DNA from 2 places in the Clostridium sp. ETTB3 genome. Region 1 is predicted to be linked to the other one. Evidence: riboswitches for the same ligand, from Rfam matches in the RefSeq annotation. Region 1 holds a riboswitch; the other holds the start of a gene.
What was found. Region 1 has a riboswitch for S-adenosylmethionine ahead of ACUN06_RS04870 (methionine ABC transporter ATP-binding protein). Riboswitches for the same ligand answer to the same signal wherever they lie in the genome.

Region 1 (8,234 bases):
CTTTTCCTATAAAAGGTATCTTATCCGGTATAATATCACAAGGTACTGTAATATAAGCAACTGCACCTGATATTATAATCTTGGTTTTCATACTTACTCTCTTATCTTTAAGAAGTCTATATATTAATGTTGCTATATCAGGTAATACAAATATGTAATCACTATATTTTTTAACTCCTATTGGCATTTTACCCTTAATTTTTTCTCTTCCTTTAGCATAAAAATCATTTATTTTTATTAATTCTTCTTCATTATATTCTTGCTCTTGTTCATTTTCAAAACTTAATAACTCTACTTCTTTTTTTAATTCTCCACTTAATGAAATTTTAGCATTTCTTAACTCTAAATTAAGTACTCCATAAGTACAATAAATACTATATATATCAAAATCTACATAAGGTATGTCTTTTAATAAATATTTATACTGTATAATTACCTTTCCCTTTTCATAATATATTCCTTTATCTTTTAATGACTTTAATATAAATTTCAATGCCACTTTCCTTACAAATGAAGGTATTCCAACATTTAAAATCTTAACCCCCGTTACTTCCCCTTTAGTTAATCCATTTTCCATGGAATTAAATTTAACTTTAACTTCAAATTTAATAATAACTCCTTTTGAAAATGAACCTATTATTTTAATATCATCATTAATTTCAACTTTTTTAATATCTATCTCTTTAATTGATACAAAGTCATTATATATACTTAATAAATTTTCTCCTGTTAATCCTACATTTATACTATTTATATTCATAACTTGTCCCCTTTCTTTCAAAAAAGTTTAAATTTATCTTGCTTGCTCATTAATACATCTATATTTATACATAATATACAGTATACTTTATTTATATTAAATTTAAAAGCTTGTATTTACATACTTTAATTTTAAAATACTAAAAGGGATTTACAAACTTCAATGTAAATCCCTTACCTATCTTAAGCCCCTTTGTAATAATTAACTCCCCTATTAATTATTATAATATTTATTGCTTTTAAATTAAAATACTGGTACAACTGCGCCTTTATATTTTTCATTTATAAAATCTCTAACTTCTTTTGAAGTAAGAGCTTCTGTTAAATCTTTAATTTTTTGAGTATTTTCATTTCCCTCTTTAACAGCTAAAATATTTCTTCTTTCTTTTAAGCTTTCTATATTTTTATCTTCTGCATAAAATGCATTTTTATTAACATCAAGACCAGCTTCTAAAGCATAATTACCATTAATAACTGCTATATCAACATCTTCTAAAACTCTTGGTAAAGTAGCTGCTTCTAATTCCTTAAATTCTAAGTTTTTAGGATTTGAAGTAATATCAGCTATAGTTATTAATTCTCCATCCTTAACTTCAATTAATCCAGCTGCTGCTAATACTCTTAAAGCTCTTGCTTCATTCGATGGATCATCTGGTACTGCTACTACTGCTCCCTCTTCAACCTCATCTACACTTTTATATTTTTTTGAAAAAGCTCCCATTGGCTCTAAGTGAATTTCTGCTGTATATGTTAAATGTGTTCCATTATCTGCATTAAATGAATTCAAGTATGCAATATGTTGAAAGTAATTTGCATCTAATTCCCCATTTTCTAATGATGTATTTGGTAATACATAATCAGTAAATTCAACTATTTCTACTTTATATCCTTTTGCTTCTAAAAGTGGCTTTGCAACTTCCATTATTTCTTCATGAGGAACTGGTGATACCCCAACTTTTATTACTTTATCATCCCCATTTGAAGAATTACTACCTCCACATCCAATTAATCCAATTGATAATATTCCTGCTACTATAGCAGTTAAAATACTTCTCTTTTTCATTTTTAAATTCCCCCTAAATTTATCATAAATATTTTAATTAACTTAATTTTTTATATAAATAATTACCTAAGCTTTGAAGCCCTTGAACCATTATTATTAAAATAATTACTGTAACTATCATTACATCCGTTTGATATCTTTGATACCCATAACTTATTGCTACTTTTCCTAATCCTCCAGCTCCAACACTTCCTGCCATTGCTGAATATCCTATTATATTTATAATAGTTAAAGTTAATCCTGATATAATTGATGGTACTGCTTCTTTTAACATTACTTTAAATATTATTTGAGTATTTGATGCACCAAATGATTTTGCAGCTTCTATTACGCCTGAATCAACTTCCTTTAGAGATGATTCAATTATTCTTGCAACAAACGGAGCTGCTGCTATTGTTAATGGCACTATTGCTGCTGCTTCACCTATTGGTGTACCTACAATAGCTCTAGTTAATGGAATAATAAATACTATTAAAATTATAAATGGAAAACTTCTTAATACATTTATTATTAAATCTAATGCATTATATATTATCTTATTTGGCTTTAATCCTTTTGGAGATGTAACAGTTACAACTATCCCTAGTATAAACCCTAATATACTTGCAAATAATGTTGAGAAAAACACCATATAAACTGTTTGTCCAACAGCTTGAATCATAACATCAATAATTTTACTATCCATCTTATAACACCTCCAATATAATATCTTTTGATGATAAATATTTCATTACTTCTTCTCTATCTTTTTCATTTATATTTATAGTTAATGTTCCTAAAACATTATTTCTAAACTTCTCTAACTTTCCTCCAACTATTGAAAAATCAATATTAAGTTCTCTTGCCATCTTTGTTATAAGAGCATTTTCTGAAGAATCACTAGGGAAGAATAACTTAATATTTACCCCATTTTTAGGTAATGCATCACCATCATCTTCTTCTCCCAAGAATTTCTTTAATGACACTTCTGGTTTAAGGAATACTTCTTCTGCTTTCCCTTCTGCTACAAGTACTCCCCCTTGAAGCAAAGCAACCTTTTGGCATATTTGTTTTACAACCTCCATTTGATGTGTAACAATAACTATAGTAATTCCTAATTTTTTATTAATATCTTCTAATAATGCAAGAATATCCTTAGTTGTTTTAGGATCTAATGCTGATGTTGCTTCATCACATAAAAGTATTTTAGGCTCTAATGCTAATGCTCTTGCAATTGCTACTCTTTGCTTTTGACCACCGCTTAATTCTGATGGCTTACTCTTTGCCTTTTCTGAAAGACCTACAACTTCAAGTAACTCATTAACCCTTTTATTTATAAATGATTTATCATATCCCCATACCTCTAATGGTAAAGCTACATTTTGAAATACATTTTTTCTAGTTAGAAGATTAAATCCTTGAAATATCATACCTAATTCTTTTCTTAATTCTCTTTTACCCTTTTCACTTAAAAGCCTTACTTCTTTGTCCATAACTTTAACTGAACCTTCATTATAATCTTCTAATGCATTTATACATCTTAAAAGAGTAGATTTTCCAGCTCCACTATGACCTATAAGTCCATAAATTTCACCTTCGCTTATATTTAAGGAAATATCTTTTAACACTTCTGTATTTTCAAAACTTTTCTTTACATTTTGCATTTTAATCATAGATGTCCACCTCCATATTTTACTAAGTAGTCAATTTAAATAAACAAAAAAACACGCTAGAGAATAAACTCAAGCGCGCTATAAAATTCACTACTAATTTACTCTCTCATCATTCAGTTATAAAACTGCAGGAATTAGCACCACGTCTACCAGTTGCAAGTGACAAGTGACAAGTGGCAAATCATTAATTTAAATTTGTCACTTGTCACTTATCACTTGTCACTATTGACAGGTTGCCGGGTTTCATAGGGCCAGTCCCTCCACCACTCTGGATAAGATTCAAATATTAACTTGTTTTGTTAATAATAATATATAATAGTTCTTCTTTTTTGTCAATAAATTATTTATAAAATTTTTCACCTTATTCAAAGATTTAAAATTCAGTTACTTCCTCTTCTATTTTTATAACTTCTGCATCAGTATTGTCTTCCACAAAATCTAAAATAAAATTTATATAAGAGATGTTTACTATCTTATTCTTTTTAATTATTTTAAGTTAATACACTTTTTATTTTATTATTTTCTATAACAATCCAAGCATGAGAGCTTCTATCTTATGCTTTCAATTAATTTTATAAAATCTACCTCATTACTTTTATCAAGATATATATCTATTAAAGCTTTGGTAGGCATATTTATATATCCCTTTTTCCCATTTATTAAGATATCTTCTAATTTAGCTTTAAAATTTTCTTCATCTGATTTTAATTCATTTATAATTTCATTAATTTCACATTTTGCTAAATCATCTATTATTTTTTTCCTTAAACTTTCATTAAACTTTTCAGCAATTCTTCTTTCTTCTTCAGTTAATCCTGATATATCATTATTTAATAAACTAAAAATATCCATAATCCCTTTACTCCATTATTTCATTTAATTATTAAATATTCATTTTGCTTTTTATTCTCTTTCTTTCTATTTTCTCTTGAATTTCATCCTTATGTGTTTTTGTTTGACTTGATATATTAAGCAATACTCCAATTGCAGCTAAATTAAACACAAGTGATGTTCCACCATAGCTTATAAATGGTAAAGGTACTCCTGTAACTGGCATACTTCCAGTAACAACAGCTATATTAATTACAACTTGCACAGCTATTACAGAAATAATACCAGTAGCTAAAAGTCTACCATATTTATCTTTAGCCCTCATTGCAACATTAATTCCTGCTATTATTAATACTAAAAATACAGAAATTATTATTATAGCTCCAATAAGCCCTAATTCTTCACATATAATTGCAAAAATAAAATCATTATGTGGTTCAGGCATATATAATGCCTTTTGCTTAGAATTTCCTAATCCAACACCAAATAAGCCACCTGTCCCTATTGCATAAAGTGAATGAACTAATTGATACCCCTCATCAGTTGCATATTTCCAAGGATTTATAAAGCTTATAAATCTCTTCATTCTATAACCAGAAGTAAAAATAGCTATTAAAACTCCTATTCCACCTAAACCCATTAATATACCAGTGATTTTTCCACTCATTCCTTCTGAAAAAACTATAATAAATGCTACAAACATTATAATAGCTGAAATACTTAAGTTATTTTCCGCCAAAACCAATCCTGAAAATACTAATGCAAATAATAAGTATATTATTGAAGCAAACCACTTTTCTTTAATTTGTCCATATTGTTCAATAACCATTGCTAGAAAGAATACAATCATATATTTCGCAAGTTCTGATGGTTGAAATGACACTCCCATAATTTTAATCCAACGAGTTGCCCCATTAATATTACTACCTATAAATAAAACTGCAATTAAAGTTATAAGCGTTATTACATACCCTGGAAGTGTTACCTTTTTCCAAAAATGATAATCAACAAATGTAAATATAAGCATAGCTATTAATCCCACTGGAGCCCATGTTAACTCTTTACTTAAAAAATAAAAAACATTTTTATGCTTATATAATGCATCATAATAACTTGCTGAAAAAACCATTATTATTCCAATAGCAACTAATACTAAGACAGAACAAAATATATATAAGTCTATCCCTTTATATTTATTTTTCTTTCTAATTTTTTTCTTTTTCCTTACATTTCCCTTTTTTATATTTTTCCCATTATTTTTCATATTACCTTCCTCAGAATATAATTAATACTCAAATTCTTTATTTAGTGTTATAGTAACTTTAGTTCCTTTAACCACCTTATTCCCACTTGCTATACTTTGAGAATGAACATTTCCTTCTCCTTCAAATTCACATATAATCCCTAAATTATTTAAAATTTCACTAGCAAATTCCTTTGTGCTTCCTTTTAAGTCTGGCATTATGACTTCTTTATTAATTTGATTACTATCTTTTGCTGTTATAGTAATAGTTGTGCCTTCTTTAACAGTTGATCCTGGATAAGTTTCCATTGAAACTATAGTTTTACCATTTCCTTTAATTTCTGCTTCAAGATTATTGGCTTTTAATATTTGTTTTGCTTCATCAATAGATTTTCCTCTTACATCTGGAATTATTACATTTTTATAAATTGAAAATCTTTCTTTTGCCAAAGGAGAATCCATATATTTAAACACTTCCTCAAATAACTCTTTCATTAATGGTGCTGCAACTTCCCCTCCATAATAAGCTCCATTACTTGGTTCATCTACAGCTATAAATACTGTTATTTGTGGATTTTCTATTGGTGCAAGCGCTATCATAGATGAAATATATTTATCCTTTGAATAAGTTCCTGTATTAGGATCAACTTTTTGTGCTGTACCAGTTTTTCCTCCAACATTATATCCTTGTACAAATGCACCATATGGCCCATCTTTAGTTACAGTTCTTTCTAAATAACTTCTAAGTAATGCAGTACTTGAATCTGTTAATAAATCTTTTTTTACACTAACCTTTACTTCTTCATCTATTACTCTATTTCCACTTTCATCTTCATGAGAAATTTCCTTTACTATATGTGGTTGTATTAAATCTCCACCATTTGCAATTGCATTAAAAGCCGCCATAAGTTGTAATGATGTTACTGTGTTAGTTTGTCCAAATGATATTGTTGCTAAATCTATAGCAGAAACTGTATCACTTGATTTAACTATACCTGATGCTTCTCCAGGTAAATCAATTCCCGTTGTTTTACCAAAACCTAATTTATAAATATATTCATTTAGCTTTTCAATTCCAAGTCTTTCTCCAATTTCCATCATTCCAACATTACAAGAATTTTTTAATACTTCAGCTAAAGTTTGAGTTCCATGGCCTTCACGTTTCCAGCATTTAACTGTTGTATTTCCAAATTTAACTCCACCATTACATACAAATGTATCACTATCACTAACTACCCCTTCTTGAAGTGCTGCTACCATAGTAACTGTTTTAAATGTAGACCCTGGCTCAAACGTATCACTTACAAGCCAATTTCTCCACATATTTTGTATTTGATCATTTTCAGTTTCTCCATCAAAGGACTCATATCCAGTGTATGGAGTGTTTGGATCATAATCTGGCTTATTTACCATTGCAAGAATTTCTCCATTATTAGGATCCATTATAAGAACATGAACACCTTTTGCATTATGTTCTTCTAATCCCTTTTGTGCTATCTTTTCAGCTACATATTGTAAATTTTCATCTACCGTTAATACTATATCATTACCATCTATAGGTGGTGTAAATTTATATGTTTCAAAAGGAAGTCTATTTCCCCAACTATCATAACCACCAATTTTCATTCCTGATATACCAGCCAAATATTCATCATATTGTAATTCTATACCTGTTAAGCCTACTCCTTCTGAATTAATTCCCCCTAATGCACTTGCTAAAAAATTTCCATTAGGATAATATCTCTTAACATCCCTAGATACTATTAAACCATATATATCTAAATCATCTGCACTATCTGCAATATCCTTAGTAATTCCTCTTACTAATGGTGCATATGTTGCATCACTTCCATCACTATTTTTTCTATTTAATGCCTTTAAAATATCATCATAACTTACTTCTGAAACAACACCAGCAATTTGCTTTGCTATTTCTTCTTTAGTTACTTCATTCTTTTTCATATGAGTTTTAATGGCATCTAAATCAAAATCTAATCGATAAACATTTGCTGAAGATACTAATATAGATTCATTTCTATCTAAGATATCACCCCTAGTTGCAGTTACACTTATTTCCTTCTGCCACTCTGTATTTGCCTTAGCTTCTAAATATCTTCCCTTTACTAAAGTTAGCCATCCCAATCTGGCAACTAATAAACCTACTAAGCAAAACACTATAAGGTAAACTAAACTTACTCTTTGCTTATAGTTTAATGTTTTTTTATTATTATTTTTGATTTTCTTTTTGCTTACCATCCATTTATCTCCCATCATAGATTAAACATATATAATACATAATTATTATTCTACTACATTTTCCTATATATCAAAAGATACTAACATTAATATTCTCTATTTTTAGAGTAAATTTTATATAAATTTTACTCTAAAAATACAAAAAGCCCATAACCAAAAGTTATAGTGCTTTTTCTATAAAATTATATTTATTTGTCTTTATTATATATTTCTTTGTCTACTTTATTGAAACTTTTACCTACAGCAACTGCAGTAACCATTGTTCCATTTACGTTTAACATAGTACGACCCATATCTAATATTGGATCAATTGCAATTATTCCTCCAGCTAATGGGAAATATGCACCCATTCCCATACCTGATATTGCAACAGAAACAGCCATTGTTGCACTTCCTGGCAGTCCAGCAATACCTAATGATCCAATTACAA
Region 2 (8,234 bases), 510 kb from region 1:
CAATTCCATTTTCAAAGGCACCTAATATTGCTTCTTTTTGAGAATCTGCAAATACTATATTATTTTTTCTTTCAAAACTTGATATTTCAAAAGTAATATCAGAGTTTATAGTTTGAAAGTTTTCAATGCTTAAGGTAATTATCTTATTAGTTACTCCTAATTCACAAAAATAATATGGTAATGAGTATACAGCTTCAATTTCATTTATCTTTTCTATCTTTATTTTTCCTTCTAAGACACTATTATATATATTAACTTCTATTAACTCTTTATCTACACTTAAAACCCTTTGAGCTTCATTTATAAGTTTATCCTTTGGCATATATGTATTTCCAAGCCCTGAAAAACTATTTAATGCATATTTTATTCCACTTTGTACTCTAAAATCTGATATAGGTTCAATTCCTAAGCTTTTTGCTATTCTATCAGATGTTAAAAAACCAATTCCTGAAATTTCATCACTTAAAATATATGGATTTTCAGATACAATATTTTGTGCATCTCCACCAAATTTTTTATAAATTTTTAAACATTGATTTATAGTTACCCCATGTTTTTGAAAAAACATTATTATATCTTTGAGTTCCCTAGTTTCTAAATATGATTGATAAATAATATTATATTTTTTCTTCCCAATACCTTCTACTTCTTTTAACCTTTCAATATTATTATCTAATATATTTAATGTTTCTTCTCCAAAAGCTTTTACTATTTTTTTAGCTGTTACTGGTCCTATTCCATGAATTATTCCTGTGCTTAAGTATTTTTCAATTTCTTTTGTGGATGTTGGTAAAACTTCTTTATATTCTTCTACATTAAATTGTCTTCCAAATTGCTTATGTTTAATCCATTCACCCTTAACCTCAATTTGCTGCCCTTCTTTTATTAATGGCATTGTTCCTACAATTGTATTTACTTCTTTATTAGCTGTAATTTTAGCTACTACATAACCAGTATCCTCACTTTTAAATATTACAGCTTCAACTAAGCCATCTAATATCTCCATATTATCGCTCCAAACATTTTATTTTACTTATTAATATTATATAATTATAACATAAGTGAAATTTTCTTTGTTAAATTAGAACTTACTTATTCACTTATACATTATTAGCATGTAATAAAATTGTTAAACATTATTCTGGAGGTCTATTTATATGTTATTAAAAAATTGTAATATCGTTTTTCTCGATAAAATTGAAAAGGGATCTATATTAATTGAAAACGATATAATAAAGGAGATAAATCCCAAAATTATAAATACTAATGAGGAAATAGACTGCAAGGGTCTCTATGTTGCTCCTGGATTTATCGATGTTCATATTCATGGTGCTAGTGGATATGATACTATGGATGGTACATTTGAAGCAATAAATGAAATTTCAAAAACAATTTGTAAGTTTGGTACTACTTCGTTTACTCCAACAACAATGACAATGTCTGCTTCAGACATATTAAAATCTATGTTAGCTATTAAGAAAGCTAAAATAGAAGGTACAGATGGTGCACAAGTTTTAGGTGCTCACTTAGAAGGACCATTTATTAGTCCTGGTGCCATAGGTGCTCAAAATTCTAACTATCTAATTAAGCCAAGCTATGAAAACTTCGAAGCTATGACAGGAGATGCAATGGATGCTGTAGTGTCAATTACTATGGCCCCTGAAGTTGATGGAGCAAAAGAATTAGCTAGTATATTAACTGAAAAAGGAATCCGTTGTTCTATAGGTCATACTAAAGCTACTTATGAAGAAGCTATTGAAGGTATAAAAAGTGGATTTTGCCATTCAACACACTTATTTAATGCAATGACTGGTTTTACCCATAGAGAACCTGGAGTTGTAGGCGCAACTTTTGATACTGATATAACTACAGAAACAATTTCTGATGGTATTCATATATCTTACCCATCATTAAGAATTGCTTATAAACAAAAAGGAACTGATAAAACATTATTAGTTACTGATGCAATGTGTGCTTGTGGAATGCCTGATGGAAAATATGCTTTAGGCGGACAACCTGTTATAGTAAAAAACGGTGCTGCTAGACTTGAAAATGGAGCATTAGCTGGATCTGTTTTAACTCTTAATAAAGCAATAAAAAATATTTATGAAAATACTGACTATCCTTTATACGAAATAATTAAAATGGCTTCTTACAACGGAGCAAAATATTGTAAGGTTGATAATAAAAAAGGGCAAATTAAAGAAAATTTTGATGCTGATTTAGTTGTTTTTGATGAAAATATTGATATTAAAATTACTATAATTGGTGGTAAGGTAGTTTATTCTAATTAATATTTTTTACTCTAGAAACTTTGTATTAATTTCATCATAAGATACTTAATCTTTTAATTATAATAAAAAGCGAAGACTTATGTCCTCGCTTTTTATTATAGGTATTTCTTTATTTCATCAACTTTATTTAATTGTTCCCAAGGTAAATTTAAATCATTTCTACCAAAGTGACCATAAGCAGCTGTTTGTCTATATAAAGGTCTTCTTAAATCAAGATCTCTTATAATTGCTCCTGGTCTTAAATCAAATACTTTTTCAACAATGTTAGTTATTTCTTCATCACTTAACTTACCTGTTCCAAAAGTTTCAACTTCAATAGATACTGGCTTTGCAACACCTATTGCATAAGCTAATTGAATTTCTAATTTATCAGCTATACCAGCTGCAACTAAGTTCTTAGCTACCCATCTTGCTGCATAAGCTGCTGATCTATCAACCTTTGTTGGATCTTTTCCTGAGAATGCACCACCACCGTGTCTTCCATATCCTCCATAAGTATCAACTATAATTTTTCTTCCTGTTAATCCACTATCTCCTTGTGGTCCTCCAACAACAAATCTACCAGTTGGATTAATGTAATATTTAGTTGATTCATCTAATAATTCAGCAGGTATAACAGCTCTTATTACATGCTCCATTAAATCTTCTCTTATTTGTTCTTGACTTACATGTTCATCATGTTGAGTTGATATAACTATTGCATCAATTCTTACTACCTTATTATCATCATATTCCACCGTTACTTGAGTTTTACCATCTGGTCTTAAATATGATAAAGTTCCATTTTTTCTTACTTCTGTTAATCTTCTTGATAATCTATGTGCCATAGCAATTGGTGAAGGCATATATTCAGGTGTTTCATTAGTTGCAAACCCAAACATCATTCCTTGATCTCCAGCACCTACAGCTTCAACTTCATCATTTTCTCCCTCTCTAGATTCTAAAGCCTCATCAACTCCCATTGCAATATCACTTGATTGTTCATCAATAGATGTTAATACTGAACAAGTATCACAATCAAATCCATATTTAGCTCTATCATATCCAATTTCTTTAATTGTGTTTCTAACTACTTTAGGAATATCTACATAACAAGATGTTGATATTTCCCCCATTACTAGTACCATTCCTGTTGTTACTGCTGTTTCACAAGCAACTCTTGCCATTGGATCCCTTGCTAATATACTGTCTAAAACTGCATCCGAAATTTGGTCACATATTTTATCTGGATGCCCTTCTGTTACTGATTCTGATGTAAATAATCTTTTCATTTTGCTTAGCTCCTCTCATTCTGATATTAATTCTAAGCAATAAAAAAAGTCTCTTGCAAAAAGAAGAGACTTATTATTATCTAATGTCTTCTTATCTTGCAAATTAAAAATTCTGCAGGAATTTGCACCACGTCTACTAGTTTCAAATATTATTACTTGTCACTATCAACAGGTTGCCGGGTTTCACAGGGCCTTTATCCCTCCACCTCTCTGGATAAGAACTAATATCAAATTTTATTTCTAAGAACATTTTATACATATATCCATACTATGTCAATAATTTTTTATTTTTATGTATAACTAATATATAAAAAAAGCATGGTATAAACCATGCTTAAATGGTGGGGGAGGACGGATTCGAACCATCGAAACGAAACGTAACAGATTTACAGTCTGCCCCCTTTGGCCTCTCGGGAACTCCCCCATTTTTGGAGCTTCATGTCGGAGTCGAACCAACAACCTGCTGATTACAAGTCAGCTGCTCTGCCATTGAGCCAATGAAGCTTATTTGGTGGAAACAACAGGGATCGAACCTGTGACCCTCTGCTTGTAAGGCAGATGCTCTCCCAGCTGAGCTATGCTTCCATAATTAATTTGAAAATTTTAAATGGTGGGGGAGGACGGATTCGAACCATCGAAACGAAACGTAACAGATTTACAGTCTGCCCCCTTTGGCCTCTCGGGAACTCCCCCATTTGGAGCTTCATGTCGGAGTCGAACCAACAACCTGCTGATTACAAGTCAGCTGCTCTGCCATTGAGCCAATGAAGCATATTAACAAATTTCAATTTCATTAATTTTCAAGTTATTAATGGTGGGGGAGGACGGATTCGAACCATCGAAACGAAACGTAACAGATTTACAGTCTGCCCCCTTTGGCCTCTCGGGAACTCCCCCATTTTTGTTTTATAACTTTGTGCCGTTCGTTTTGTTACTGCCGAACTGACAAGGACTAGTATATAATTAAACCAATTATATTTCAACCACTATTTTAGCCTATTATCCCTAATTATATGTAATTAAATTTAAATTACTCTCTTTTTCTCCATTTTAATATAATTTTCTTTTTATACTTTAAATATATTTCCCTTATATTTTAGTAACACATTTATTTTTAATAAATATAGTATAAGTACAAGGATAGCATTTTAATATATTTTTATTTAATTATAAAAATATAAACTTTATTTTTTATAAAAATTATATTATTGCTTTATAAGTCATATATTTATATGAGATAAAATTTCATGAAGAATTTTAATATATGCTTCCTTATTTATAACAAATAAAAATAATCTTCATTATAAAGATAGGGGTGAATTATTTGATTAAAAGGAAATTTAATTATAAATCTAATTTAGCTTACTATGAAATTGCTGAATTTATGATAAAATATATTAATCCTAATAGTATTATAGTTTGTATTGGTACTGATAAATGTGTTGGTGATTGTTTGGGACCACTTGTTGGAACATTTCTTGAAGAACATAATTTTCCCTTACCTGTATATGGAACATTAAAGGATCCTATTCACGCATTGAATTTAGATAAAAAACTAGAAGAAATAAATAAATTACACCCTAATGCATGTATAATAGGAATAGATGCTTGTCTTGGAGATACAAATTCCATTGGCGAGATTCATACACGCGATTATCCAATTCATCCTGGAAAGGGTGTTGGAAAATCATTACCTGATGTTGGTGTTGCCTCAATAATTGGAATAATTGATTCTAGCGATGCAGCTGAATTTTTTACTTCTCGCAGTATACGACTTCACTTAGTATTTGAAATGGCAAAAGTTATTTCTAACGGCTTAATTAATGCCTATTATCTAAATTCGTTATCAAATAAACAATGCTAGAACTGTACTACTTCTAGCATTGTTTATTTTAAAAACCAAACTCTAATCTATTAAAGTAATTTCCTTATTAGTAAACTCATTGTCCAATTTTGATGCATATTTAAGCACCTCTCCAGTTCCTAATGCTACAGCTTCTATAGAATTACTTGCAACATTAACCTTAATGCCTGTACTATCTTCGATAAGCTTATCTAATCCATCTATTAACGCTCCTCCACCAGTCATTAATATCCCTCTTTCGATTATATCTGCGGCTAATTCTGGAGGAGTTTGCTCTAAAACAGATTTTACACTTTCTAAAATCATTGAAACCGGCTCCATTAAAGCTTCTCTTAATTCTTCAGTTGAAATTAAAACTTCACCAGGTAACCCAGTTATTAAATTCCTACCTTTTATACTTGTTGATATATTTCTCGAATCTTTAAAAACTGATCCTACACTAACTTTTAAATCTTCAGCAGTCTTTTCTCCGATTAAAATCTTATATTTCATCCTTACATATTTAATAATTGCTTCATCAAACTTATCTCCAGCTACTTTTATAGACTCTCTAATAACTACTCCACCTAAAGATATAATTGCAATATCAGTTGTTCCTCCACCAATATCAACTATCATATGACCATTAGGCTGTGTTATATCAAGTCCAGCTCCAATTGATGCTGCTAATGGCTCCTCTATTAAATTAACCTTTTTAGCTCCTGAATTAATAGCTGCATCTATAACAGCTCTTTTTTCAACTTCTGTTGCTTCTGATGGAATACAAACTACAACTCTAGGTGCAATTACTCTTCTCTTTCCTAATGCCTTTTTTATAAAACTTTTAAGCATTTTTTCTGTAATATCATAATCTGATATTACCCCATCTCTTAATGGCCTAACCGCTATAATATTTCCTGGTGTTCTCCCTATCATTTTTCTTGCTTCTTCACCAACAGCTAAAACTTTATTATTATTTCTATTAATTGCTACAACTGAAGGTTCTTTTAAAACTACTCCCTTGCCTTTTACATATACAAGTACAGTAGCAGTGCCTAAATCAATTCCTAAATCGCTACCAGCTCTCCAAAACCACATTTTATTCACTCCTATATATACTAAAACTTCGAAATATTTGTTTTTTCTTCAAATTTATTCATTTTTATTATATATGTAATGAATTTATCATTCAATATCTTTATAGGTCATTTGCTTTATATTTCATTTTTGTGGCTTTTCCACCTCTAATATGCCTTTCTGATTTATTTAACTCTAATATCAAATGTGTCTTTTCTGCTATTGCTGGATTTATCTTAGGTAATCTTTCTGTCATATCCTTATGAATTGTACTCTTGCTTACTCCAAATACTTTTGCTGTTTTTCTTATTGTTGCCTTTGAGTCAATAATATATTGAGCTACTTCTAAAACTCTTTCTTCTATATAGTCTTTCAAAATTATACCTCCTTAACTTACATCTATTTATTATTTACTTAATCTTCAAAAAAATTCATAATATCTAAAATTAAATAATTTATATAAGTATCAGTCATTTAAAATGACTGATACTTAGTAAATTATTTAGCAATAAAATAAGCACTTGGATCAACATCTTTTCCATTTACATCTTCTACTTGAACATTTAAAACATCTCCACAAAGCTTTGATGTAAATATTCCTGAAGTATTTCCTACAGTACCTATTTCAGTACCAGCGCTAACTACATCTCCAACGGCTACTTTGACATCTTCACTTAAGTTAGCATATTTTGTTTTTAATCCATTTGCATGAGCAATAACTACAAATGTTCCGTCTGTAGTGTTGCTTGATACTTCTTCAACCTTTCCTTCTGCAGCTGCTTTAACAACAGTCCCTACAGCAGCATTTATATCTATTCCCTTTCTAGATGTATCTTCAGTCTTATTTTCATCTGAATAAGTTCTTATCATCTTTCCAAATTCTCTTGAAATAGCTACTTCACCATCTATAGGAAATGATAATACTACATTGTTATCAGTTCCTGCTGAAACATCAACACCAGCTTCTTGATCTAAATTATTATCTTGTGAAACTTGTTCTCCATTATCATTTGCTACTTTATTTTCATTGTTTATATCATTTGTATTATTAGTAATATCTTTTTGAAGTGATTCTTCATTATTTGCTAACTTATCATTACTTTCCACTCTTTCAGCATTTTGCTTATTAACATTTGAATCAACTTCTGAAGAATTACTGTCTTGAACATCATTTAAAGATAATTCATTACTTGTTTTATTTTGCTCCTTAGCAACAGAATTTTTCTTAATAGTAAATGCTGCTATAGTTGCAACTACACATAGACATACAAGTAAAACTAAGTAAAAGCCCTCCTTTCTGAAAAAGTCCTTTACTTTATTTTTTTTATTTTGGTCCATTTCAACACCTCCTTTCTTGTATTCTTACCTAAAAAATTAAATTAATTCAATTTAAATCCAGTTTTTTTACGTCAAATTTATATAAAAAAAAACAAAAAAGGGGCTGTCGCACTAAAAATTTTATATACAATATATTGTTTTAAAAAATAAAAATCAACACAATATATTGTAGTATTTATTCTTAATGCGACATTCCCTTTTTGCAACATATTTTTATAGAATTATTATTGTTCAAACCTTAAATTTTGTATTTTAATTCCTGTATAATAATGCTTTAATATTTCATCATATTTCTTCCCCTCTTTTGCCATAACATTAGCCCCATATTGACTCATACCAACATCATTACCATATCCAATACAATTAAATTTAACTACATTATCATTTATTTCATAATTAAAATTAATAGAA

Region 2: linked by a shared signal. The riboswitch ahead of metK (methionine adenosyltransferase) and the one ahead of ACUN06_RS04870 (methionine ABC transporter ATP-binding protein) in region 1 are both predicted to bind S-adenosylmethionine.

The regions. Positions count from the first base shown of each region.
Region 1 covers NZ_CP199832.1:987,531-995,764, reverse strand. Annotated here, with positions in the region: gene ACUN06_RS04885 (YkvA family protein) at 1-760, opposite strand, end outside; gene ACUN06_RS04880 (MetQ/NlpA family ABC transporter substrate-binding protein) at 1,004-1,822, opposite strand; gene ACUN06_RS04875 (methionine ABC transporter permease) at 1,860-2,507, opposite strand; gene ACUN06_RS04870 (methionine ABC transporter ATP-binding protein) at 2,509-3,474, opposite strand; SAM riboswitch class I at 3,578-3,753, opposite strand; gene ACUN06_RS04865 (hypothetical protein) at 4,024-4,326, opposite strand; gene ftsW (putative lipid II flippase FtsW) at 4,358-5,569, opposite strand; gene ACUN06_RS04855 (stage V sporulation protein D) at 5,591-7,804, opposite strand; gene ACUN06_RS04850 (cation:dicarboxylate symporter family transporter) at 7,993-8,234, opposite strand, start outside.
Region 2 covers NZ_CP199832.1:478,505-486,738, reverse strand. Annotated here, with positions in the region: gene recD2 (SF1B family DNA helicase RecD2) at 1-1,006, opposite strand, end outside; gene nagA (N-acetylglucosamine-6-phosphate deacetylase) at 1,158-2,294, shown strand; gene metK (methionine adenosyltransferase) at 2,390-3,565, opposite strand; SAM riboswitch class I at 3,654-3,786, opposite strand; tRNA gene ACUN06_RS02410 (tRNA-Tyr) at 3,905-3,989, opposite strand; tRNA gene ACUN06_RS02405 (tRNA-Thr) at 3,995-4,069, opposite strand; tRNA gene ACUN06_RS02400 (tRNA-Val) at 4,075-4,150, opposite strand; tRNA gene ACUN06_RS02395 (tRNA-Tyr) at 4,174-4,258, opposite strand; tRNA gene ACUN06_RS02390 (tRNA-Thr) at 4,262-4,336, opposite strand; tRNA gene ACUN06_RS02385 (tRNA-Tyr) at 4,378-4,462, opposite strand; gene yyaC (spore protease YyaC) at 4,890-5,429, shown strand; gene mreB (rod shape-determining protein MreB) at 5,472-6,506, opposite strand; gene spoIIID (sporulation transcriptional regulator SpoIIID) at 6,607-6,861, opposite strand; gene ACUN06_RS02365 (M23 family metallopeptidase) at 6,984-7,823, opposite strand; gene spoIID (stage II sporulation protein D) at 8,048-8,234, opposite strand, start outside.